Regions from separate parts of the Streptomyces sp. NPDC059371 genome, predicted to be linked through region 1. Evidence: riboswitches for the same ligand, from Rfam matches in the RefSeq annotation. Region 1 holds a riboswitch; each other region holds the start of a gene.

The links. Region 1 has a riboswitch for cyclic di-AMP ahead of ACFXGX_RS37935 (NlpC/P60 family protein). Riboswitches for the same ligand answer to the same signal wherever they lie in the genome.
Region 2: it holds a riboswitch for cyclic di-AMP, as region 1 does, so the genes downstream of both, ACFXGX_RS40450 (NlpC/P60 family protein) here and ACFXGX_RS37935 (NlpC/P60 family protein) in region 1, are expected to answer to the same signal.
Region 3: it holds a riboswitch for cyclic di-AMP, as region 1 does, so the genes downstream of both, ACFXGX_RS20620 (peptidoglycan DD-metalloendopeptidase family protein) here and ACFXGX_RS37935 (NlpC/P60 family protein) in region 1, are expected to answer to the same signal.
Region 4: it holds a riboswitch for cyclic di-AMP, as region 1 does, so the genes downstream of both, ACFXGX_RS25230 (transglycosylase family protein) here and ACFXGX_RS37935 (NlpC/P60 family protein) in region 1, are expected to answer to the same signal.

Annotation. Positions count from the first base shown of each region.
Region 1 covers NZ_JBHYXD010000117.1:15,023-20,169, forward strand. The annotation lists gene ACFXGX_RS37925 (M23 family metallopeptidase) at 1-126, shown strand, start outside; gene pcrA (DNA helicase PcrA) at 244-2,730, opposite strand; cyclic di-AMP (ydaO/yuaA leader) riboswitch at 3,074-3,243, shown strand; gene ACFXGX_RS37935 (NlpC/P60 family protein) at 3,251-4,420, shown strand; gene ACFXGX_RS37940 (tellurite resistance/C4-dicarboxylate transporter family protein) at 4,555-5,147, shown strand, end outside.
Region 2 covers NZ_JBHYXD010000141.1:8,097-13,243, reverse strand. The annotation lists gene ACFXGX_RS40450 (NlpC/P60 family protein) at 1-2,115, opposite strand, end outside; cyclic di-AMP (ydaO/yuaA leader) riboswitch at 2,123-2,294, opposite strand; gene ACFXGX_RS40445 (hypothetical protein) at 2,714-2,944, shown strand; gene ACFXGX_RS40440 (alpha/beta fold hydrolase) at 2,958-3,704, opposite strand; gene ACFXGX_RS40435 (beta-glucanase) at 4,101-4,805, opposite strand; gene ACFXGX_RS40430 (VOC family protein) at 5,133-5,147, opposite strand, start outside.
Region 3 covers NZ_JBHYXD010000034.1:36,472-41,618, reverse strand. The annotation lists gene ACFXGX_RS20640 (aspartate aminotransferase family protein) at 1-614, shown strand, start outside; gene ACFXGX_RS20635 (helix-turn-helix domain-containing protein) at 798-1,436, shown strand; gene ACFXGX_RS20630 (DUF6126 family protein) at 1,463-1,579, shown strand; gene ACFXGX_RS20625 (tyrosine-protein phosphatase) at 1,608-2,405, opposite strand; cyclic di-AMP (ydaO/yuaA leader) riboswitch at 3,061-3,216, shown strand; gene ACFXGX_RS20620 (peptidoglycan DD-metalloendopeptidase family protein) at 3,221-4,123, shown strand; gene ACFXGX_RS20615 (SGNH/GDSL hydrolase family protein) at 4,395-5,147, shown strand, end outside.
Region 4 covers NZ_JBHYXD010000049.1:18,586-23,732, reverse strand. The annotation lists gene ACFXGX_RS25240 (cytochrome P450) at 187-1,458, shown strand; gene ACFXGX_RS25235 (transglycosylase family protein) at 1,773-2,645, shown strand; cyclic di-AMP (ydaO/yuaA leader) riboswitch at 2,829-3,022, shown strand; gene ACFXGX_RS25230 (transglycosylase family protein) at 3,027-3,722, shown strand; gene eno (phosphopyruvate hydratase) at 4,065-5,147, shown strand, end outside.

The DNA of each region.
Region 1 (5,147 bases):
ATCGCCTTCTCCGGGAACTCCGGCAACTCGACCGGCCCGCACCTGCACTTCGAGGTCCGCCCGGCCGGCGGTTCGGCGATCGACCCGCTGCCGTGGCTGCGCAGCCACGGTCTGGACCCCACGTAAGAAGCCGGATCCCGGTCAGGGACCCGGACGCCGTGTGACCCCGGGCGGGAACCCGGCGCCCGCGGCCCCGGCCGTCCGTCTCCGGACGGCCGAGGGTCCTGTGAACGGTCTCGCGGACTACAGCTTCTCCACCGGCGCGTACCGCAGCAGCAGTCGCTTCGGCTTGGGCTCTCCGAAGTCGACCGTCGCCTCCGCGTTCGCGCCCGTCCCCTTCACCCCGACGACGGTGCCGAGGCCGAACTGGTCGTGCGTGACGCGGTCCCCGACGGCCAGCGAGACCACCGGCTTCTCGGTGGCACCGCGGCGGGTGGCGAACCCGGAGGCACCCGAGGCCGCGGACCGCGAACGGGAGGACGAGAGGGAGGCGGCGACACCGGAGACGGGACCGGCGGGCCGGGGTGCCGTCGCTCCCGTGCGCTTCCAGTCCAGATGGGTCGCCGGGATCTCCTCCAGGAAGCGGGAGGGCGGGTTGTACGAGGGCTGCCCCCACGCACTGCGCATCGAGGACCGGGTGAGGTAGAGCCGCTCCCGCGCGCGGGTGATGCCGACGTACGCCAGGCGCCGCTCCTCCTCCAGCTCCTTGACCTGTCCGAGCGCGCGCATGTGCGGGAAGACGCCGTCCTCCATGCCGGTCAGGAAGACCACGGGGAACTCGAGGCCCTTGGCGGTGTGCAGGGTCATCAGGGTGATGACGCCGTTGCCGTCCTCCTCGTCCGGGATCTGGTCGGAGTCGGCGACGAGCGCGACCCGCTCCAGGAACGCGGAGAGCCCGGCCGGGGTCTCACCCTCGCCGGCCTCCTGCTCGAACTCCAGGGCGACGGCGGCGAGTTCCTGGAGGTTCTCGATCCGGGTCTCGTCCTGCGGGTCGGTCGAGGCCTGCAACTCGGCGAGATAGCCGGTGCGTTCGAAGACGGCCTGCAGGATGGTGGCCGGGCCCGCGCCGGACTCGACGATCGTACGGAGGTCCTCCATGAGCGTGTTGAACCGCTTGACCGCGTTGGTGGAGCGCGCGGCCATGCCGTAGGCCTCGTCGACGCGGCGCAGCGCCTGCGGGAAGCTGATCTTCTCGCGCTGCGCGAGGGCGTCGATCATCGCCTCGGCGCGGTCACCGATGCCGCGCTTGGGCACGTTCAGGATGCGGCGCATGGGGACCGAGTCCTCGGGGTTGGCCAGCACCCTCAGGTACGCCAGGACGTCCCGGACCTCCTTGCGCTCGTAGAAGCGGACACCGCCGACGACCTTGTACGGCAGGCCGACGCGGATGAAGACCTCTTCGAAGACACGGGACTGGGCGTTCGTACGGTAGAAGACCGCGACGTCGCCGGCCCTCGCCTCGCCCGCGTCGGTGAGACGGTCTATCTCGTCGGCGACGAACTGGGCCTCGTCGTGCTCGGTGTCCGCGACGTAGCCCGTGATGTTCGAGCCGGCGCCGGCGTTGGTCCACAGGTTCTTCGGGCGGCGGGACTCGTTGCGCTCGATGACCGCGTTGGCGGCGGTCAGGATCGTCTGGGTGGAGCGGTAGTTCTGCTCCAGCAGGATCGTCGTCGCGTTCGGGTAGTCCTCCTCGAACTGGAGGATGTTGCGGATGGTCGCGCCGCGGAAGGCGTAGATCGACTGGTCCGCGTCACCCACGACGCACAGTTCGGCGGGCGGCAGGTCGTGCTCGTTGGGCGGTACGTCCACGGGGTGCTCGGAGGTCCCCACGAGTTCCCGGACGAGGGCGTACTGCGCGTGGTTGGTGTCCTGGTACTCGTCGACCAGGACGTGCCGGAAGCGGCGGCGGTAGTGCTCGGCGACGTCCGGGAAGGCGCGCAGCAGGTTGACCGTGGTCATGATCAGGTCGTCGAAGTCGAGCGCGTTGGCCTCGCGCAGCCGCGACTGGTACATCGCGTACGCCTGGGCGAGGGTCTTCTCGAAGCCGTCGGTGGCCTGGGCGGCGAAGTCCTCCTCGTCGATCAGCTCGTTCTTCAGGTTCGAGATCTTGGCGCTGAACGACTTCGGCGGGAACCGCTTGGGGTCGAGGTCGAGATCACGGCAGACGAGGGCCATCAGACGCTTGGAGTCGGCGGCGTCGTAGATCGAGAACGACGAGGTGAAACCGAGCTGCTTGCTCTCACGGCGCAGGATGCGGACGCAGGCGCTGTGGAAGGTCATCACCCACATCGCGTTGGCGCGCGGGCCCACGAGCGCCTCGACGCGCTCCTTCATCTCGCCCGCGGCCTTATTGGTGAAGGTGATCGCGAGGATCTGGCCGGGGTGGACCTGGCGCTCGCCGAGCAGGTGCGCGATCCGGTGGGTGAGCACGCGGGTCTTGCCCGAGCCGGCGCCGGCCACGATGAGCAGCGGCGAGCCGGAGTGGACCACGGCCGCGCGCTGGTTCTCGTTCAGTCCGTCCAGCAGGGCCGCGGGGTCCACGGCGGGCCGGGGCGCGCCGTCCCGGTAGTACGAGTCCCGGCTCGGCGGCAGGTCGAACTTCCCGCCGAACAGATCGTCCGGAACCGGCTCCGGTACGTGATCGTCCTCGGGCGGCGGCGGGTGTTCGTCCTCGTGGGCCGCGGAGGGCTTGAGGTTCGCCAGGAAGCTGTCGTCAAAGAGGCTGCTCATCGCTCTCCGAGTCTAGGCCGCCCCACTGACAGCCCGCCGCCACCCCGAGAACTCGGCCCGAAGTCGTGACGAGGCGACCGGCGGACACCAGGGGTGACCGCTTTCCCCGCCGACACCTCACCTTTCCCCGCCGACACCGCACCCCGTAACAGCACGCGACATTCACGTCACCCGGCGTGAGACCGGGTCGGCCGATGGGTGCGCGGGCCGCTCCCGGCGGCGCGTGCGGCAATGGTCACGAAAATGTATCGGACGTATCGGGCATCAACCTTCACACGGGCCACACCGGTTGGCTAGCGTGCTCGAAGGCCGCTCGACCGCATCCGGCGAACACCGCCGGGCCGGGCGGCCTCCGCCGAATCCGGTGCGCCGCGAGGCCCCGGAGCCGGGGACCCACCGACTTTGGGGTGAATCGGTCCAACCGCCTCGTGGGGCACGGACCGTAGGGCAGCCTTCCGGAACCTCCCGCCCGAACCCGACAGCTAACTCGGCAGGCGGATGACGGAAGGAGTCGCCTCTCTTGGCGTCACACCGCAAGGCGCGTCCCACCGGTGCGCGCATCGCAGGCATACGGACCCCCGCCCTCGCCACGGCGGCCCTCACCTCCGTGGCCCTGCTCTCCCAGACCGCCAACGCCGCGCCCTCGGCCGAGCCCCGGCCCAGCATCGAAGCGGTCTCGAAGAAGGTCGACGACCTCTACCACCAGGCCGAGACCGCCACCGACAAGTACAACGCGAACCGGGAGAAGACCGCCAAGCAGCGCGAGCGCGTCGACACCCTGCTCGACGACGTCGCGCAGCGCACCGAGAAGCTCAACAGCGCGCGCGAGGAGCTGGGATCGTTCGCCGCGGCGCAGTACCGCACCGGGGCCGCCGCACCCAGCACCGCGACCCTGCTGCTCGCGGACAACCCGCAGGACTACTTCGACCAGACCCAGCTCATGAGCCGTCTGACGAACCGCCAGAAGGCGGCCGTCGACGACTACGTCACGGAGCAGGCCGCCACCACCGAGAAGCGGACGGAGGCCACCGAGAGCCTGGAGTCGCTGACCGCCTCGCAGAAGGAGCTCAAGACGTCCAAGGCCGCGGTGCAGCGGAAGCTCACCGAGGCCCGCGACCTGCTCTCGAAGCTGAACGCCGAGGAAAAGGCGCGGCTGGCGGCGATCGAGAAGAAGAAGCGGGATCAGGCCGCGGCCAAGGCGGCGGAGCTGGCGAAGCAGCAGGCCGCCGCCGAGAAGGCCGCGCGGGCGCAGCCGTCGTCGGACAGCACGGATGCCCCGGCCGCCGGCTCGACGACCGGGTCGTCGACGGGATCGACGGCCACGGGCTCCTCGTCGAAGGCGGCCGAGGCGCTCGCGTTCGCCCGCGCGCAGGTCGGCAAACCGTACGTCTGGGGCGCCACCGGCCCGGACTCCTACGACTGCTCGGGCCTGACCCAGGCCGCCTGGAAGGCCGCCGGCGTCAGCCTCCCGCGCGTCACCTACGACCAGGTGAACGCCGGCACGACGGTCTCCCTCGCCGACGCCCGGCCCGGCGACCTGGTCTTCTTCTACGACGACATCAGCCACGTCGGCGTCTACATCGGCGACGGCATGATGATCCACGCGCCGAAGCCGGGAGCGTACGTCCGCGAGGAGTCGATCTACTACGACGGCACCTCGGCGATCCACAGCGTGGTGCGCCCGGCGTAGCCCGGGACCTGGAAGCCCCTCGCGCGGGGGCACGCGTGCGAGCTCTCCCGATCTCCGCGCGCGTGCCCCGCGTTTTCGTCGCCGCCCGCGCGTGGCCCGCCCGCAACCGCTCCGCGGGTCCCTAGCATCGACGCATGCCAGATACACCGGACATGACGGGCACCATTCCGCTCCGCTCCTGGTGGGCGGGGTGGGCGCCCGCCGCCGGGGCCGCCGTCATGTCCACCGGCATCCTCTCGATCGGGCTGCACCTGACCGGCTACGAGGTCCTGTCCCGGATCGCGCTGTTCCTCGCGTCGCTCGCCTGGGTCGGGCTCGCCTCGGACTTCCTCGCCCGGCTGGTGGGCGACCGGGCGCAATGGGCGCGACGCGCCGGCACTCCCGCCGGGCTCGACGCGGTCGCGGCGACCACCGTGCTCGGCACCCGGTTCTCCACACTGGGGTGGCGGACGCTCGCCGAAATCCTGCTCGCGCTGTCGGCCGTGCTCTGGCCCGTCCTGCTGCTGACCGTCCTGCGGCACTGGCGGCGCCGTATGGCGGGAGAGGTGTTCCTCGTCTGCGTGGCCACGCAGGGGCTCTCGGTCCTCGGCTCGACGATCGCCGGCGAGGTGGGCTCGGACTGGCTCGCGCATGCCGCGATGACGCTGTTCTGGGCGGGGATCGCGCTCTACGTCCTCTCGCTCGCGAACTTCGACCCGTGGGAGGTGCGGAAGGGCGCCGGGGACCA
Region 2 (5,147 bases), on a different contig from region 1:
GCTGTGGATGGCCGCCCGTCCGGCGTATTCGACCGACTCCTCGCTGATCCGCGCTCCGGGACTCGGCGCGTGGACCATCATGCCGTCCCCCACGTAGAGACCCACGTGGCTCACGTTGGCGTGGAAGAAGACCAGGTCACCGGGCTGGATGGCACCGAGGTCGACCGCCGGGCCGGCCTGCGCCTGCTCCTGCGTCGCACGGGGGAGCATGACTCCCGCGCTCTTCCAGGCCGCCTGGGTGAGACCGGAGGGGTCGTACGAACCGGGTCCGGACGCTCCCCACACGCACGGGCTGCCGATCTGAGCGCGGGCGAAGGCGACCGCCTCGGCGGCTCTGCTGTCGTGTCCGACGACCGGCGGGACGGCGGCGACGGCTACCGCACCGGTGACGAGGCTGTCGATGTCGAACCCCGGGTTCGTGCCGGCGGCCCCGGGGGCGGCGGGCCACGCCTGCTGGTTGCCGGTCGGCCGCAACGACTGCCGCCAGGCGTCGTCGGCCGACGGAGGCGTCGGCTGGTTCGCGGGGGGCATCGGAGCCGACTGATAGGCGGCCGGACGCGGCGCGGCCTCGTACGCGGGCGGCTGGGGCGCCGGCTCGCTCACCGGAGGCATCGGGGCCGGCTGATAGGCGGCCGGACGCGGCGCGGCCTCGTACGCCGGAGGCTGGGGCGCCGGCTCGCTCACCGGAGGCATCGGGGCCGGCTGATAGGCGGCGGGGCGCGGCGCGGCCTCGTACGCCGGAGGCTGGGGCGCCGGCTGGCTCATCGGGGGCACCGGGGCCGGCTGGTACCCGCTGGGACGCGTCGGCTTCTCGTACGAGAGGGGCAGGAGCACCGACGTGTACTCGGGGGCCGGGGCGGGCGCTTCGTACCCGCGGGGCAGGATGACCGCCTTGGGCTGGGCGGCCGGGGGCGCCGGCTCGTACGCCCGGGGCATGGAACCCGTGTCGAAGACCCCGGGCGCGGGCGCGGCCTGGGGCACCGCCTCGTACGGGGTCGGCTGGGGCGCCGCCTGGAACGCGGGCGCCTGAGCGACCGACGGGAACGTACCGGTCTGCGCGGCGGACGGGAAGGTGCCCGTCTGCGCGGCGGACGGGAACGCGGCGGTCTGCGGAGCCGCCGGGAACGCGGTGGGCTGAGCGACCGACGGGAACGAACCCGTCTGGCCGACCGACGGGAAGGTACCGGTCTGTCCGACCGACGGGAAGGTGCCCGTCTGCGCGGCGGACGGGAACGCGGCGGTCTGCGGAGCCGCGGGAAACGCGGTGGGCTGAGCGACCGACGGGAAGGTACCGGTCTGGGCGACCGAGGGGAACGAGCCGGTCTGATCGACCGCCGGGAACGAACCCGTCTGACCGACCGCCGGGAACGAACCGGTCTGCGGGGCCGTCGGGAACGAACCGGTCTGCGGGGCCGCCGGCCGGTACTCGATGGCCGGCATCTGCGCCACGGGCATGCCCTGCCGTGCCATGTGCCGCGCCATCAGCTCCCGCGCGACGGCGAGCTTGCGCCGGGCGCTCTGCTTCTTGACGTGCGGCGAGGACTGCTGCGGCGCGGCGGCCGGAACGGCCCCCGCGCGGAGCCCCGCACGGACCGCCACCTCGGATCCCGGTGCCGCCGGGGCGCCGCCGGCCGGGAGCGCGGCGGGCGGACCGGCGGTCAGCTCCAGTGCGGGGCGCGCACCCGGCTCCGAAGCCGGACCGGCGGTCAGCTCCAGCACCGGGGCGGCCGTCAACTCGGCAACGGGCCGTACGAGTTGTTCCAGCTCGTAGATCGTCGGAAGGTCCGACGAGGACCCACGGGACCCCTTCGCGGCCTCCTTCGGACGAGCACCTCCGCCGCCACGCTCCGGCTGTCTGTCGGCCGGTAGCGCGGCCGGGGCCGAGGGTCCGAACCGGGAACGCGCCCCGTCGAACCACTGGCGCATCAGGTCGTCCTGGGCGGCGTCGGAGACTCCGCTCCCCTGACCGGCGTTCCGTCGGCCCGGCCTGCGGTTGGAGTTCGCCAGGGCGCGGGTCCCGTTGAAGTTACCGGTGGCGAGCTCCGCCTGGTCGTAGAGGGACGAGAGTCGTCGGGCGACTTCTTCGCCGCTGGGCGGGGTGCGTTCCGGCGCCATGGAGTGGTGCTCCTTCCGTCGTCCGCCTACCGGGTTAGCTGTCGGGTTCGGGCGGACGATTCCGGAAGGTATGCCCTACGGCCCCTGCCCCGAAAGGCAGTTGGCCGATTCACCCCAGGTTCGGTGGGTCCCCGGCTCCCGCTGCCACGAGGACAGGCAGGACTCGGCGGAGGCCGCACCGCCCGGCGAGCTTCGCCGGAGGGAGTCGGGCGGCCTGGTCGCCAACTTAGCGATGGTGTGCACCCGATGTGAAGATCCACGTCCCAGATGTCCGATACATTTTCGTGACCTTCATCGCACCGTCCCGCAGCGCGACCGTGAGGACACGGGCCGTACTCGAAAAGGCGGCTGAGCACGGCCGTTGGGACGAGCGAGGCCGGCGCCCGGTCCGGAGCCGCGGGTCACACGTCCGGCCAACTCGGATGTGTCGAAAGTGTGCACAGAACTGGCGTTCCCTGGCATGTCGTTCGACATCGACGGCGCCCTTTGGTCACACCTTGACCGGTTCTGGCCGAGCTGGCCGGATCACCGCTGCGACCACCTGCCGGCCGTACCGTCGAAGCACGTCAGACCACGAGAGCGAGTCGAGGATCCCCACGTGCACGATGCCCCGATCTATGCCCAACTGATCTCCGAACGCGGTGACATACCGACGCTCGTGCGAAGCGAAGCACGTCGGCTGCAACGCGACTTCGAGTGGATCCTGAGCTGGGATCCGTCGACGGGCGCCCCGCTTCCCTCGTCCGCCGCACGACCGGCGTCGGGTACGCGCCGCGCCTTCTCCCCCACCCCCGATCCCGACGACCGGCTCGACACACCGGGCTCCTGACGCCCGGGACGCCCTACAGAACGCCAGGCTCTGCGCCCGGCCGTTCGGCGGGGAGCGGGTCGAGGCCGGCGCCGATCAGGGTCACCAGCTCGGCGACCGTAGCGCCCGTGGCCCGATGCCAGGTCCGCGCGCGGCGGAGCATCGCGTGGTCCCCGCCCTCGACCCGCACGGCGCTCGCGGAGCAACCAGCCTCCGCGGCCCGGCGGACGAGGGCGAACGACTCCACGGGGTCGGTGACCCGGTCCCGGTCCCCGTGCAGCACGATCACGCGTTTGTCCCGGAGGTGGGTCACCGGCTCACCCTCCGGGCACCAGGGTGCCAGCGCCACCACGGCCCGGACCTGGGGTGCGGCCGCGGCCCGCAGAGCGGCGCGCCCGCCCATCGAGTGACCCACGAGCACGACCGGCACCTCCCCCACCAGAGCGGCGAGTTCGTCCAGTGCCAGCAGAACGTCGGCGACGGGGTCGGCGTCCGCGCCGTTCCATCCCCGGTGGCGGTAGCGCACCTGCCCGACGAACGTGTCCTCGTCCGCCAGGGCCCGTGTCACGGAGCGCACGAACGGCCGCATCCGGGCGCGTGCCAGGTTCCACGGCCGCAACGGGGCCTTGCTGTCGGCGGTGCCGCCGTGAAGGATCAGTACGGCCGCGCGCGCCGGTTCCCCGTCCGGACGAGGGACGCGGCAGGGCCGCAGCGCCACGGAGGCGCCGGTCTCCCCGGACCGGGACACATCGTCGGCGGACATCCGCACAGAACCTCGCATGACACCTCTCCACCTACCGGCGCTTCGTCCACGCCTCGCACTGAACCGTGAGGAGGAATCGTCTCACCGACCGCGGACCCGCCCCAAGCTCACTCCGCGGCTCACTCCGCGGGCTCGGGCCGCGCGCGGTAACCATTGCGCCATTCCTGGTAGAAACGCCAGAGGCGGGCCGCCTGCGGGCAGCGCCCCGACTCCCGTTGGCACGTGCGGCAGTTGCCGACGTGACTGACGTAGGCGGACTCGGGGGCGTCCCCCGGTTGCGGATTCGGCATGGCCCTCGGCACCCGTCGGCGCGACGCGCACCGGCGCAGCGTCGCTTCTGATGCCGTACTTCCGCGCCGAGGGCCCCGGCGGATGCACCTGCCCGGCTGCATCTGCCGAGGCCCCGCTCCGGCGTCAGTCGAGGACGTCGGCCTCGTACTCCTCCGTCGCGGGGAAAGGTCTGCCGGCCGGGGGCCTGCGGACCGCCAGCCGGGCCACCTCGAAGTCCATCTCGGAGGCCTCGGGAGGCGGCGGCGGGTGGTATCGCCCCGCGCAGACGGAGAGGTTGACGATGAGATAGGCGTGCCAGGATCTGCCCACTCCGCGCCGGTCGTCGAAAGCCCGGATTCCGTTGACCCACCACACGACCCGGAGGGCGCCGAGCTCGACCACGAGGTCGACCCAGGCACCCGGCTGGATCGCGGGGTTCCGGTAGTAGCGGTGGGTGTTGCGTACGTGGTTGGACAGTTCCAGCAGGTCGGGGTTGTCGGGGTGGTACTCGAAGACGTCGATCTCCTGACCGCCGTCCCGCCACGTCCAGATCGCCGGCCAGGCCCCCGTCACCGTGGGCAGCTTGACCCGTGCCTCCAGCACGTCCCCCGTGCGGACCATGAACCCGTCCGCGCTGCCCTCGGTGGTGAGCAGGCCCGCGTCCCAGTCGCCGTCCGGGCGCCGAGTGGCCCGGAAGCGGCCCGTCCGGCTGTAGGAGGGGTCGGTGACCAGGTGGTCGAGTTTGCCGTCGTCCGGGTTGACCGGACCGCCGTCGGGATAGGCCCAGGAATGGCCCGCGACCCATTGACGAGTCGAGGCGAAATCCGCCGTGAAGACGACATCGGACACGCGGCACTCCTCGATGACGGCGTTTCGCGAACGTCCAGGTTCTCCCCAAGCCTCCGACATCCACGCCCTGTTCATCTCAACCCGCCACAAAACAACCCATCGGGGTGAACCGGTCGTACTCCGGCGCGCGGCGTCTTCCACGTACCGCGCGCCGCCGCCTGCGCCCCGCGCCCCTCGCCGATCACGGATGCAGATCGCGGATGCAGATCGCGGATGCAGATCGCGGATGCAGATCGCGGATCGCGGATCGCACCGCGCCACACGCCCACGCACCGGTTCGGCCGGCTGCCCGGCCGGGTGCCGCGGCCCCGGCCGGGCTCCGCCCGGCTACAGGTACGGGCG
Region 3 (5,147 bases), on a different contig from region 1:
AACCGGACCTGGTGTGTGTCGCCAAGGCGCTCTCCGGCGGCTATGTGCCGGTGGGCGCGACCCTCGGAAAGGACTGGATCTTCAAGAAGGTCTACTCCTCCATGGACCGGGTCCTCGTGCACTCCGCGAGCTTCGGCTCCAACGCGCAGGCCATGGCGGCGGGTCTCGCGGTGCTCTCCGTGATGGAGAACGAACAGATCGTCGCGAACGCGCGCGTCACCGGAGAGCTGCTGAAATCCCGGCTGGCGGCCCTGGTCGACCGCTACGAACTGCTCAGCGAGGTGCGCGGGCGGGGTCTGATGATCGGCATCGAGTTCGGGCGGCCCGCGTCGCTCAAGCTGCGCAGCCGCTGGACCATGCTGCAGGCCGCGCGCAAGGGGCTGTTCGCGCAGATGGTCGTCGTACCGCTGCTCCAGCGGCACCGCATCCTCACCCAGGTCTCCGGCGACCACCTGGAGGTGATCAAACTGATCCCGCCGCTGGTCATCGACGAGCGGGATGTCGACCGGTTCGTAGAGGCCTTCACCGCGGTGATGGAGGACGCGCACAACGGCGGCGGGCTGATGTGGGACTTCGGGAAGACGCTGGTGAAGCAGGCGGTGGCGAACCGCTGAGACCCGGCCGGACCGACGGCCCGCCGCGGGCGGTGCGGGTGCGGCCGGCAGCCGGCGAGGCGGTGCGGGTGCGGCCGGCGACCGGCGGGGATGCGGCCGGGCGAGATGGATCGTGTCCGGCGAGGCTTTTGCCTCTGGGGCAATAATATTGCCCCAGAGGCAATTGTTTGGCTCAATGGTTCCATGAGCACTGCCGATCCAGGGACGGCCGAAGAGCCGTCCGCCGAGCTGCACGCCGTGGCGCCCCGGCTCCGCGCCCTGCGCCGCGGCGCGTCTCTCACGCTGGAGGCCGCCGCCCGCGCCGCCGGACTCTCGCCCGCCCATCTGTCCCGGCTGGAGACCGGGCAGCGCCAGCCCTCGCTGCCGATGCTGCTCACGCTGGCCCGTGTCTACAGTACGACGGTTTCCGAACTGCTCGGCGAGACGGTCCCCGACCGTGACGCGGTCGTACGGGCCGCCGAAATGGAGCCGGCCCCGGCGGGCGGCTGGACCTACTGGCAGGCGGGCTCCGCGGGCCGCGGCATGCAGGCCCTGCGTGTGCACGTCCCCTACGGTTCCCAGGGCGACATCGTGCGCGTCCACCCGGGCGAGGAGTGGCTGTACGTCCTCAAGGGGCGGCTCAGTCTGCGCCTCGGGGACACCGCGCACATCCTCGCGCCGGGAGACAGCGCCCACTTCGACTCGCTGACCCCGCACCGCATCGCCGCCGCCGAGCGCGACGGAGCCGATCTCCTCTTCGTACACACCCTGCTGCAGAGCCCCGTCGCCGCGCTGTGCCTCGGCCCGGCGACGGGCCACCCCACCCCGGGAGAGACGTCATGACCGAACCCACGGAACGCCGCCGGTCCATGGAGGACAAGTTCCCTCGCGCCCTGTGGGTGCGGCTGATCATCTACGTCGCCGTCGGCCACCTGTTCGCGGCCTTCATCTACCTGCTCTTCACGCTGGGCGCGCAGAACCAGTAGCGCCCGGGTCGGGGAGCGTGGCTTCGGCTCAGTCCAGGAGCCGCGCGCGAAGGCGCTCCCGGAGCTCCGGCGTGAGCCCCAGCCCCTGTTCCAGGTAGGCCTCGACGCTGCCCCAGTTCTCCTCGATCGTCTCGAAGGCGGCTGTCAGGTACTCGGCGCGCGCGTCGAACAGCGGGCTGAGCAGTTCCATGACCTCGGGGGAGTAGGTGCCGGCCGAGGAGCCGCTGCGGTGGACCTTGTAGCGGCGGTGGGCGGCGTTCGACTCCAGGTAGTCGGTCACGATCGCCTCGCGCTCGACGCCGAGGGCGAGCAGGGTGACCGCGATGGACAGCCCGGCGCGGTCCTTGCCCGCCGCGCAGTGCATCAGCGCGGGCACGCTGTCGTCGGCCAGGGCGTGCAGCACCTGCGCGTGCTCGGCCGTGCGTTCCCTGATGATCGTGCGGTAGGAGTTGATCATCCGGTTGGCGCCCTTGCCGTCGCCGAGGAGCCCGCGAAGCTGGTCGATGTCGCCGTCGCGGACCATCTTCCAGAACTCGCTGCCGTCCGCCGGGTCGCTCAGCGGGAGGTTCACGTTCCGCACGCCCGGCAGTTCGACGTCCGGGCCCTCCAGCTTCTGGTCCGCGGCGTTGCGGAAGTCGAAGATCGTGTGGAGACCCAGGGAGGCGAGGAACGCGGCGTCCTCCTCCGTGGCGTGCGCGAGGTGGCCGCTGCGGAACAGATGCCCGTAGCGCACTCGCCGGCCGTCCGCGGTGGGCAGTCCGCCCACGTCGCGGAAGTTCCGCACTCCGCCGAGCTCGGGCTCGGTCGACGGGACCTGCTGCGTCACGGGGGCTCCTCCCATTCGGCCGTCGGCGTCGCCGGGCTGGACTCGGCGCCGCTCGTCGGCAGTTGTACCGGCTTGCGCTGTCGACGATACGACATAGGTTCCTCGGGCAATGAGTTGTCCACAGGCGGCCTTCTCGCGTACGGAAAGCCCTGGAAGCGGTGCTCCACAGCTCACTGGATCGAATGCCCGTTCGATAAATGTGCGAGGCCGACCGTCGGGCTGGTCGCACCCTTCTCGTCGCGTGAGGCCTGCAGGGCAATTGCTATGAAATGCGGCATTGCGAGTGTGCCGTTTTGCGTGCCGCCTCATACAGAGATCCGGATGTGCCGGATATCCGCCTGCGTCGCATCTGACCTTTCTGTCCGAATAGGCACCTTCGTTACAACTGGCCCTGGAATAGGGCACCCTGGGGCGAGTCGCGTGAGGAGCGTCATATTCGTGACGATGCGTTGCCGTCCTCATTTCTCAACCCGCCAGGATTCACGGGCGGGTTGAGAGGTCCGGAAGATCGTCACTCCACGGAGGGTGACGACGATTTCCGCATGGATCAAGAAAGGCGAGCGCACAGAAACCGCCCATAGTTGTCGACGCGCTCTCATCTCGCTTACGTTCTGCCTCAATCCGGACGGACGCCCAATCCTGCCGCCGCCCGGAATCCGCACACTCACCCGTACACGGCAGGAGCGGGGGACCCACAGGTTCCGTGCCTGGTCCGGTCTCCGGAACAGGCTAGGGGTACAGCCGCGCAGCAGCGGCCGGGCATCTCCAGCCCGCACCCGACAGCTCACCCCGCAGGCGCCGGAGAGGAATTCGTCATGCCCGCGAAGGGTAAGCACCGCCGTCCCAAGTCCCTGCGTTTCACCCGCTCGATAGCCGTGGCCGGAACCGGTGGCGCCGCACTCGCGCTGCCCCTGATGGGAGCGTCGGGCGCCCAGGCCGCGACCCCCGCCACCGCCGTCGCGCACCATGTCGAGAAGGCCGCGACCGCCGCCCCCGCCGAGAAGTCCGCCAAGACCGCCGCGGTCAAGACGTACGCGGTGAAGCGCGGTGACTACCTCTCGAAGATCGCCGACGAGCAGAACGTCGGCGGCGGCTGGAAGAAGATCTACGCGGACAACCGCTCCGCGATCGGCAGCGACCCGTCGCTGATCCACCCCGGTCTGAAGCTGTCGCTCGGCAAGAAGGCCGCCTCCGCCGCCCACTCGGCGACGCAGTCGGCCACTCGGACGACCACCTCGGCGAAGCCCGCCCAGGCGACCCCGGCCGACGACACGACCGCGTCCGACACGGCCTCCACCAACAGCTCCTCCGGCTACACCCTGCCGGTCGACAGCAGCAGCGTCGGCACCGGTTACAAGGTGGCGGGCAGCATGTGGTCCAGCGGCTACCACACGGGCGTGGACTTCGTGGTCCCGACCGGCACCACGCTCAAGTCCATCGCGGCGGGCACCGTCGTCTCCGCGGGCTGGGGCGGCGCCTACGGCAACCAGGTCGTCATCCAGCACGCCGACGGCAAGTACTCCCAGTACGCCCACATGTCGTCGCTGTCCGTCTCGGCGGGGCAGACCGTGACCGAGGGGCAGCAGATCGGCCTCTCCGGCGCGACCGGCAACGTGACCGGACCGCACCTGCACTTCGAGATCCGCACCACGCCGGACTACGGCTCCGACATCGACCCGGTCGCGTACCTGCGCTCGCACGGTGTCGCCGTGGGCTGACGCCCCTTTTCCTCCTGCTCCTGACGGCAGGAAGATCTCCGAAGGCCGGACCCCATGATCCCCTGGGTCCGGCCTTCGGTGTTCCCGTGGCGCGGCCCCGAGTCGATCGCTGCCTCAACATCCTTGACGCGGGCCTTATTCCAGAGTTGACCAATGCTTGGCGAGTGGCTTATCTCACCGTCCGTCAACCCTTCCCTACGGTCGCGTAGCTCACATCAATAGGTGAATCATGCTTGATGTGGCAGACGATTCGAAGAGTGACAAGAGATCAGTGATCGGGTCGTACGTGGCGGTGGGGGACAGCTTCACCGAGGGCGTCGGCGACCCCGGGCCCGACGGAGCTTTCGTCGGCTGGGCCGACCGGTTCGCGGTACTTCTCGCGGACCGCAGGCCCGAGGGCGATTTCGACTACACCAATCTCGCCGTGCGCGGCAAACTGCTCGACCAGATCGTCGAGTCCCAGCTCCAGAGGGCGAAGGAACTCGGCCCGGACCTGGTCTCGTTCTGCGCCGGCGGCAACGACATCATCCGCCCCGGCACCGACCCCGACGAGGTCGCGGAGCGCTTCGAGCGCGCGATCGCCGACCTCACCTCCGCCGTCGGCACCGTCATGGTGACGACCGGCTTCGACACCCGTGACGTTCCCGTGCTCAAGCATCTGCGCGGCAAGATCGCCACCTACAACGGACATGTGCGGGCCATCGCGGACCGCTACGGCTGTCCCGTCCTCGACCTCTGGTCCCTGAAGACGGTCCAGGACCGCCGGGCCTGGGACGGCGACCGGCTGCACCTCTCGCCCGAGGGGCACACCCGGGTGGCGCTCCGTGCCGGACAGGTACTCGGCCTCGAGGTCCCGGCCGACCCGGACCAGCCCTGGCCGCCCCTGCCGCCGCGCGGCACGCTGGAGGTGCGCCGCGACAACATCCAGTGGGCGCGCGAGTATCTGGTCCCGTGGATCGGACGGCGACTGCGCGGGGAGTCCTCGGGCGATCACGTCTCGGCCAAGGGGGCCCTGTCCCCGGAC
Region 4 (5,147 bases), on a different contig from region 1:
CTCCCCCGGACCCGGTGGTCGGTTGGTAGGGGTCTCCCGCAGGCCTGACGGTCGGGAAGTCGGCGTCTCCCGCGGGCCTGGTGGTCAACCGGTCGGCGTCTCCCGCGGGTCCGGTGGTCGGGAGGGCGTCGGCTCGGCCGATCCGGTGGGCGGGGGTCCGCGGGCCGGTGCGGATACCGTCGGGGAGTGACCGAGCACGAAGCCTCCGCCAGCGCCGCCCCCGAACTCTTCACCTGGGAGTTCGCCACCGACCCCTACCCGGCCTACGCCTGGCTCAGGGAGAACGCGCCCGTGCACCGCACGCGGCTGCCCAGCGGGGTGGAGGCCTGGCTCGTCACGCGGTACGCCGACGCCCGGCAGACGCTCGCCGACCAGCGGCTGTCCAAGAATCCCGCGCATCACGACGAGCCCGCGCACGCGAAGGGCCGGACCGGGATCCCCGGGGAGCGCAAGGCCGAGCTGATGACGCATCTGCTGAACATCGACCCGCCGGACCACACCCGGCTGCGAAAGCTCGTCAGCAAGGCGTTCACACCCCGGCGCGTGGCCGAATTCGCACCGCGGGTGCAGGAGCTGACGGATCAGCTCATCGCCGGGTTCGCGGCCAGGGGTTCCGCGGACCTCATCCACGAGTTCGCCTTCCCGCTCCCCATCTACGCCATCTGCGACCTGCTCGGCGTTCCGCGCGAGGACCAGGACGACTTCCGGGACTGGGCGGGCATGATGATCCGGCACGGCGGCGGGCCGAGGGGCGGGGTGGCCCGGTCCGTGAAGAAGATGCGCGGGTATCTCGCCGAACTCATCCACCGCAAGCGCGAGGCGCTGACCGCGGAGCCCGAGCCCGGCGAGGACCTCATCTCGGGGCTCATCCGCGCCTCGGACCACGGCGAGCACCTCACCGAGAACGAGGCCGCCGCGATGGCCTTCATCCTGCTCTTCGCGGGGTTCGAGACCACGGTCAACCTCATCGGGAACGGGATGCACGCCCTGCTCACCCACCCCGGGCAGCGGGCCCGGCTGCAGGCCTCCCTCGCGGCCGGGGAGAGCGGGCTGCTGGAGACGGGCGTGGAGGAACTCCTGCGCTACGACGGGCCCGTCGAACTGGCCACGTGGCGGTTCGCGACCGAGGACGTGCGGATCGGCGGGCAGGACATCGCGGCCGGCGACCCCGTGCTCGTGGTCCTCGCGGCCGCGGACCGCGACCCCGAGCGCTTCGAACAGCCGGACACGCTCGATCTCTCACGACGTGACCTTCAGCACTTGGGTTACGGCCACGGCATCCACTACTGCCTGGGCGCGCCGCTCGCCCGGCTGGAGGGGCAGACCGCGCTGGGTACGCTCCTCGGCCGTCTTCCCGACATCCAACTCGCCGGAGAATCGGCTGATTTGCGCTGGCGCGGAGGGCTCATTATGCGCGGATTGCGTACGCTTCCGGTGGAGTTCACCCCGGTCAAATAGGACGCGATCGGTGCATCGACGACCCTTCGACGGCCGCGCTGAAGCGGCGATTCCGCATACCGGAAAGGCGCCTTCACGGCCACCGGAAGGTGACGCTCCGTCAAATCTGTGATCTTCGCGTGATCAGTAGTGCATCGACTTGTAACCAGCGTTCGAGTGCGACTACCTTCACCCATCAACGCGGCACCTGCGCCACTCACTTAGGCAGGAGTCGCGGTGCTCCCCGCTGTCGCTCGAAAGGCTCTCGCATGCTCTCCGGGAACGGCCGTCACCGTCGCCCTCGCCAGGCCCCGGCTCTCATCGTCGCCGCAGGGGTGACCGGATCGGCGATCGTCATCCCGTTGCTCGCCGCGGCGAGCGCCAGCGCGGCCGACGGGACCACCTGGGACCGGGTGGCACAGTGCGAGAGCGGTGGCGCGTGGAGCGCCAACGAAGCCAACGGGTACTACGGCGGCCTTCAGCTCGACCACGACAACTGGGAAACGCACGGCGGCCTCGAGTACGCCCCGACGGCCGATCAGGCCAGCCGCTCGCAGCAGATAGCCGTCGCCGAGAAGGTGCTCGCCGACACGGGCCTCGCGGCCTGGCCGACGTGCGGGCCGCTCTCGGGTCTCGGCAAGGGCTCCGCCGGCATCAGCGTCGACACGGGCGTGGCCGGCGACTCGTCGAGCACCGGCGACGACTCCGGTTCGTATATTTCGTCCGGTCTGGCGACTTCGCCCAGCTCGTCCCCTTCGAGTGATTCGTCCGGTTCGGCCGAGTCCTCCGACGCGGCCGGCGACACCGCCACGCCCAGCGCCTCGCAGAGCTCCGACAGTGCGGACGCGGCGACCGGCAAGAGTGATGAGTCGTCCAAGTCGGGACAGAAGGAAGCCGCTTCGACCCCGTCCACCTCGGCGGGTTCCGGCACCGGGCGACACCGCGGCGGGGGCGCCGCGGAGAGCACGGCCGACAGCCGGACCGACGACTCCACGGGGCGTCATGCCGCGAGCCCCGAGGCCGACGCCCCCGACACCGAGTACGTCGCACACGCCATCGGGAACCTCTGGAGCGTTTCCGACGCCCTTGGCCTCGAAAGCGGATGGGGCGACCTGCCCAAGGTGGACGCGGCCTCGGCCGACGGCGGTCCCGGCCTCGTCGTTCCTGGTCGGAGCATCGCGGACACGGTCGAAACGGTGCAAAAGTAGAGGGAGTTAGCGCCCCGGTTCGCTGGGGAATGTCCCATTTGGAGCAAGTGAGAGATGGGTCTCAGAAGCCCTGATCGTCTTTGAAATTCCGCCAATCGACTGCTTACGGTCGTGACTGCTCGCCACAGCGGGCTCCGACGGTCGCAACGCCGAATCCTGCCAACGGCCGTACGGGAACAGTCGTCGCGTCATGCGCCGTAGGCAGGAGCGGGGGACCCAAGGTAAGTGCCGGGCCCGGGAGTCGAGAGACACCCGGGAACGGCTTGGGGTGAAGCCGCGTGCCGGAGGTCCTGGAGACGGGACCGAGGGCATGCGGCCGGGCAACTCATTCGGCCCGAACCCGACAGCTCACCTCGCAGGCGTCGGTGAGGGGATCTCTCCATGCTGTTCTCCGGCAAGGGCAAGCACCGCCGCCCGAACAAGGCCACCCGTGTCGCCACGCTCGCCGGTGTCACCGGCGTCGCCATCGCCGCCCCGCTGATGGCGGCGGGCAATGCCTCCGCGGCCACCGGCTCCGAGTGGGACGCCGTCGCCCAGTGCGAGTCCGGCGGCAACTGGTCGATCAACACCGGCAACGGTTACTACGGCGGCCTGCAGTTCTCGTCCTCCACCTGGGCCGCGTACGGCGGTACCGCCTACGCCTCGACCGCCGACCAGGCCTCGAAGTCCCAGCAGATCTCCATCGGCGAGAAGGTCCTCGCCGCACAGGGCAAGGGCGCCTGGCCGACCTGCGGCACCGGCCTGTCGAGCACCCCGTACGGCGGCGGCTCGGCCCCGGCGGCCCCGTCGGCGCCCTCCTCGCCGAGCACCTCGCAGAGCGCCCCGGCCACCCGTGCGACGGAGCAGCCCGCCTCCCGTTCCGCGGAGCGCCCCGCCCAGAAGACCGTCACCACCCCGACCGGCAAGAAGGTCAAGAAGGGTGACGGCGAGTACAAGGTCGTCAAGGGTGACACCCTCAGCTCGATCGCCGAGAAGAAGCACGTCAAGGGCGGCTGGCAGAAGCTGTTCAAGCTGAACAAGGGCATCGTCACCGACGCCGACTTCATCTACCCGGGCCAGCAGCTCCACCTGCGCTGAGCGGCGCGGCACGCCGGTTGACCCGGCCGCCTTCGGCGGAGGGCGGCCGTGATTCCGGCACCCCGCCGCGACGCCCGGCAGGCAACGCCCCCTCGTGGGGTCTCCGCACGCACCGGAGACCCGCCGAGGTCCCCCGTCCCCACGGGCTCCCCGCTCCGGCACGTGTTCCCCCGCACGAGCCGGAGCGGGGTTTTTTATTTCTTTTTTTGTTCCGTTCAGGAACAATATGTAGGCTCAGTCCGCTCAAGGGGTGGTCGATCGCTGGCCGATCCCCCTGAGCCGGTTAGGCTCATCCCGCGGGGCTGCCAAGCTCCGCGTACCGCGTCACATCCCAATAAGGAGATGCTCGTGCCGTCCATCGACGTCGTCGTAGCCCGGGAAATCCTGGACTCCCGAGGCAACCCCACGGTCGAGGTCGAGGTCGGCCTCGACGACGGCAGCACGGGTCGTGCCGCCGTTCCGTCCGGCGCCTCCACCGGAGCGTTCGAGGCCATCGAGCTTCGCGACGGTGACCCGAACCGCTACCAGGGCAAGGGTGTCGAGAAGGCCGTCCTCGCCGTCATCGAGCAGATCGGCCCGGAGCTCGTCGGCTACGACGCCACCGAGCAGCGCCTGATCGACCAGGCGATGTTCGACCTGGACGCCACCGACAACAAGGCCTCGCTCGGCGCCAACGCCATCCTCGGCGTCTCGCTCGCCGTCGCGCACGCCGCCTCCGAGGCGTCCGACCTGCCGCTCTTCCGTTACCTGGGCGGACCGAACGCGCACCTGCTGCCCGTTCCGATGATGAACATCCTGAACGGCGGCTCGCACGCCGACTCCAACGTGGACATCCAGGAGTTCATGATCGCCCCGATCGGCGCGGAGTCCTTCTCCGAGGCCCTGCGCTGGGGCGCCGAGGTCTACCACACCCTCAAGAAGGTGCTGAAGACCAAGGGCCTGTCCACCGGCCTCGGCGACGAGGGCGGCTTCGCCCCGAACCTGGAGTCCAACCGCGCCGCCCTCGACCTCATCCTCGAGGCCATCAAGGAGGCCGGTTACATCCCCGGCGAGCAGATCGCCCTCGCCCTCGACGTCGCCGCCTCCGAGTTCTACAAGGACGGCAAGTACCTCTTCGAGGGCAAGGAGCGCTCCGCCGCCGAGATGACCGAGTACTACGCCGAGCTCGTCGCGGCGTACCCGCTCGTCTCCATCGAGGACCCGCTGTACGAGGACGACTGGGCCGGCTGGAAGGTCATCACCGACAAGCTGGGCGACAAGGTCCAGATCGTCGGCGACGACCTCTTCGTCACCAACCCGGAGCGCCTGGCCCGCGGCATCGAGGAGGGCTCCGCCAACGCCCTGCTCGTCAAGGTCAACCAGATCGGTTCGCTGACCGAGACCCTGGACGCCGTCGAGCTGGCCCAGCGCAACGGCTTCAAGTGC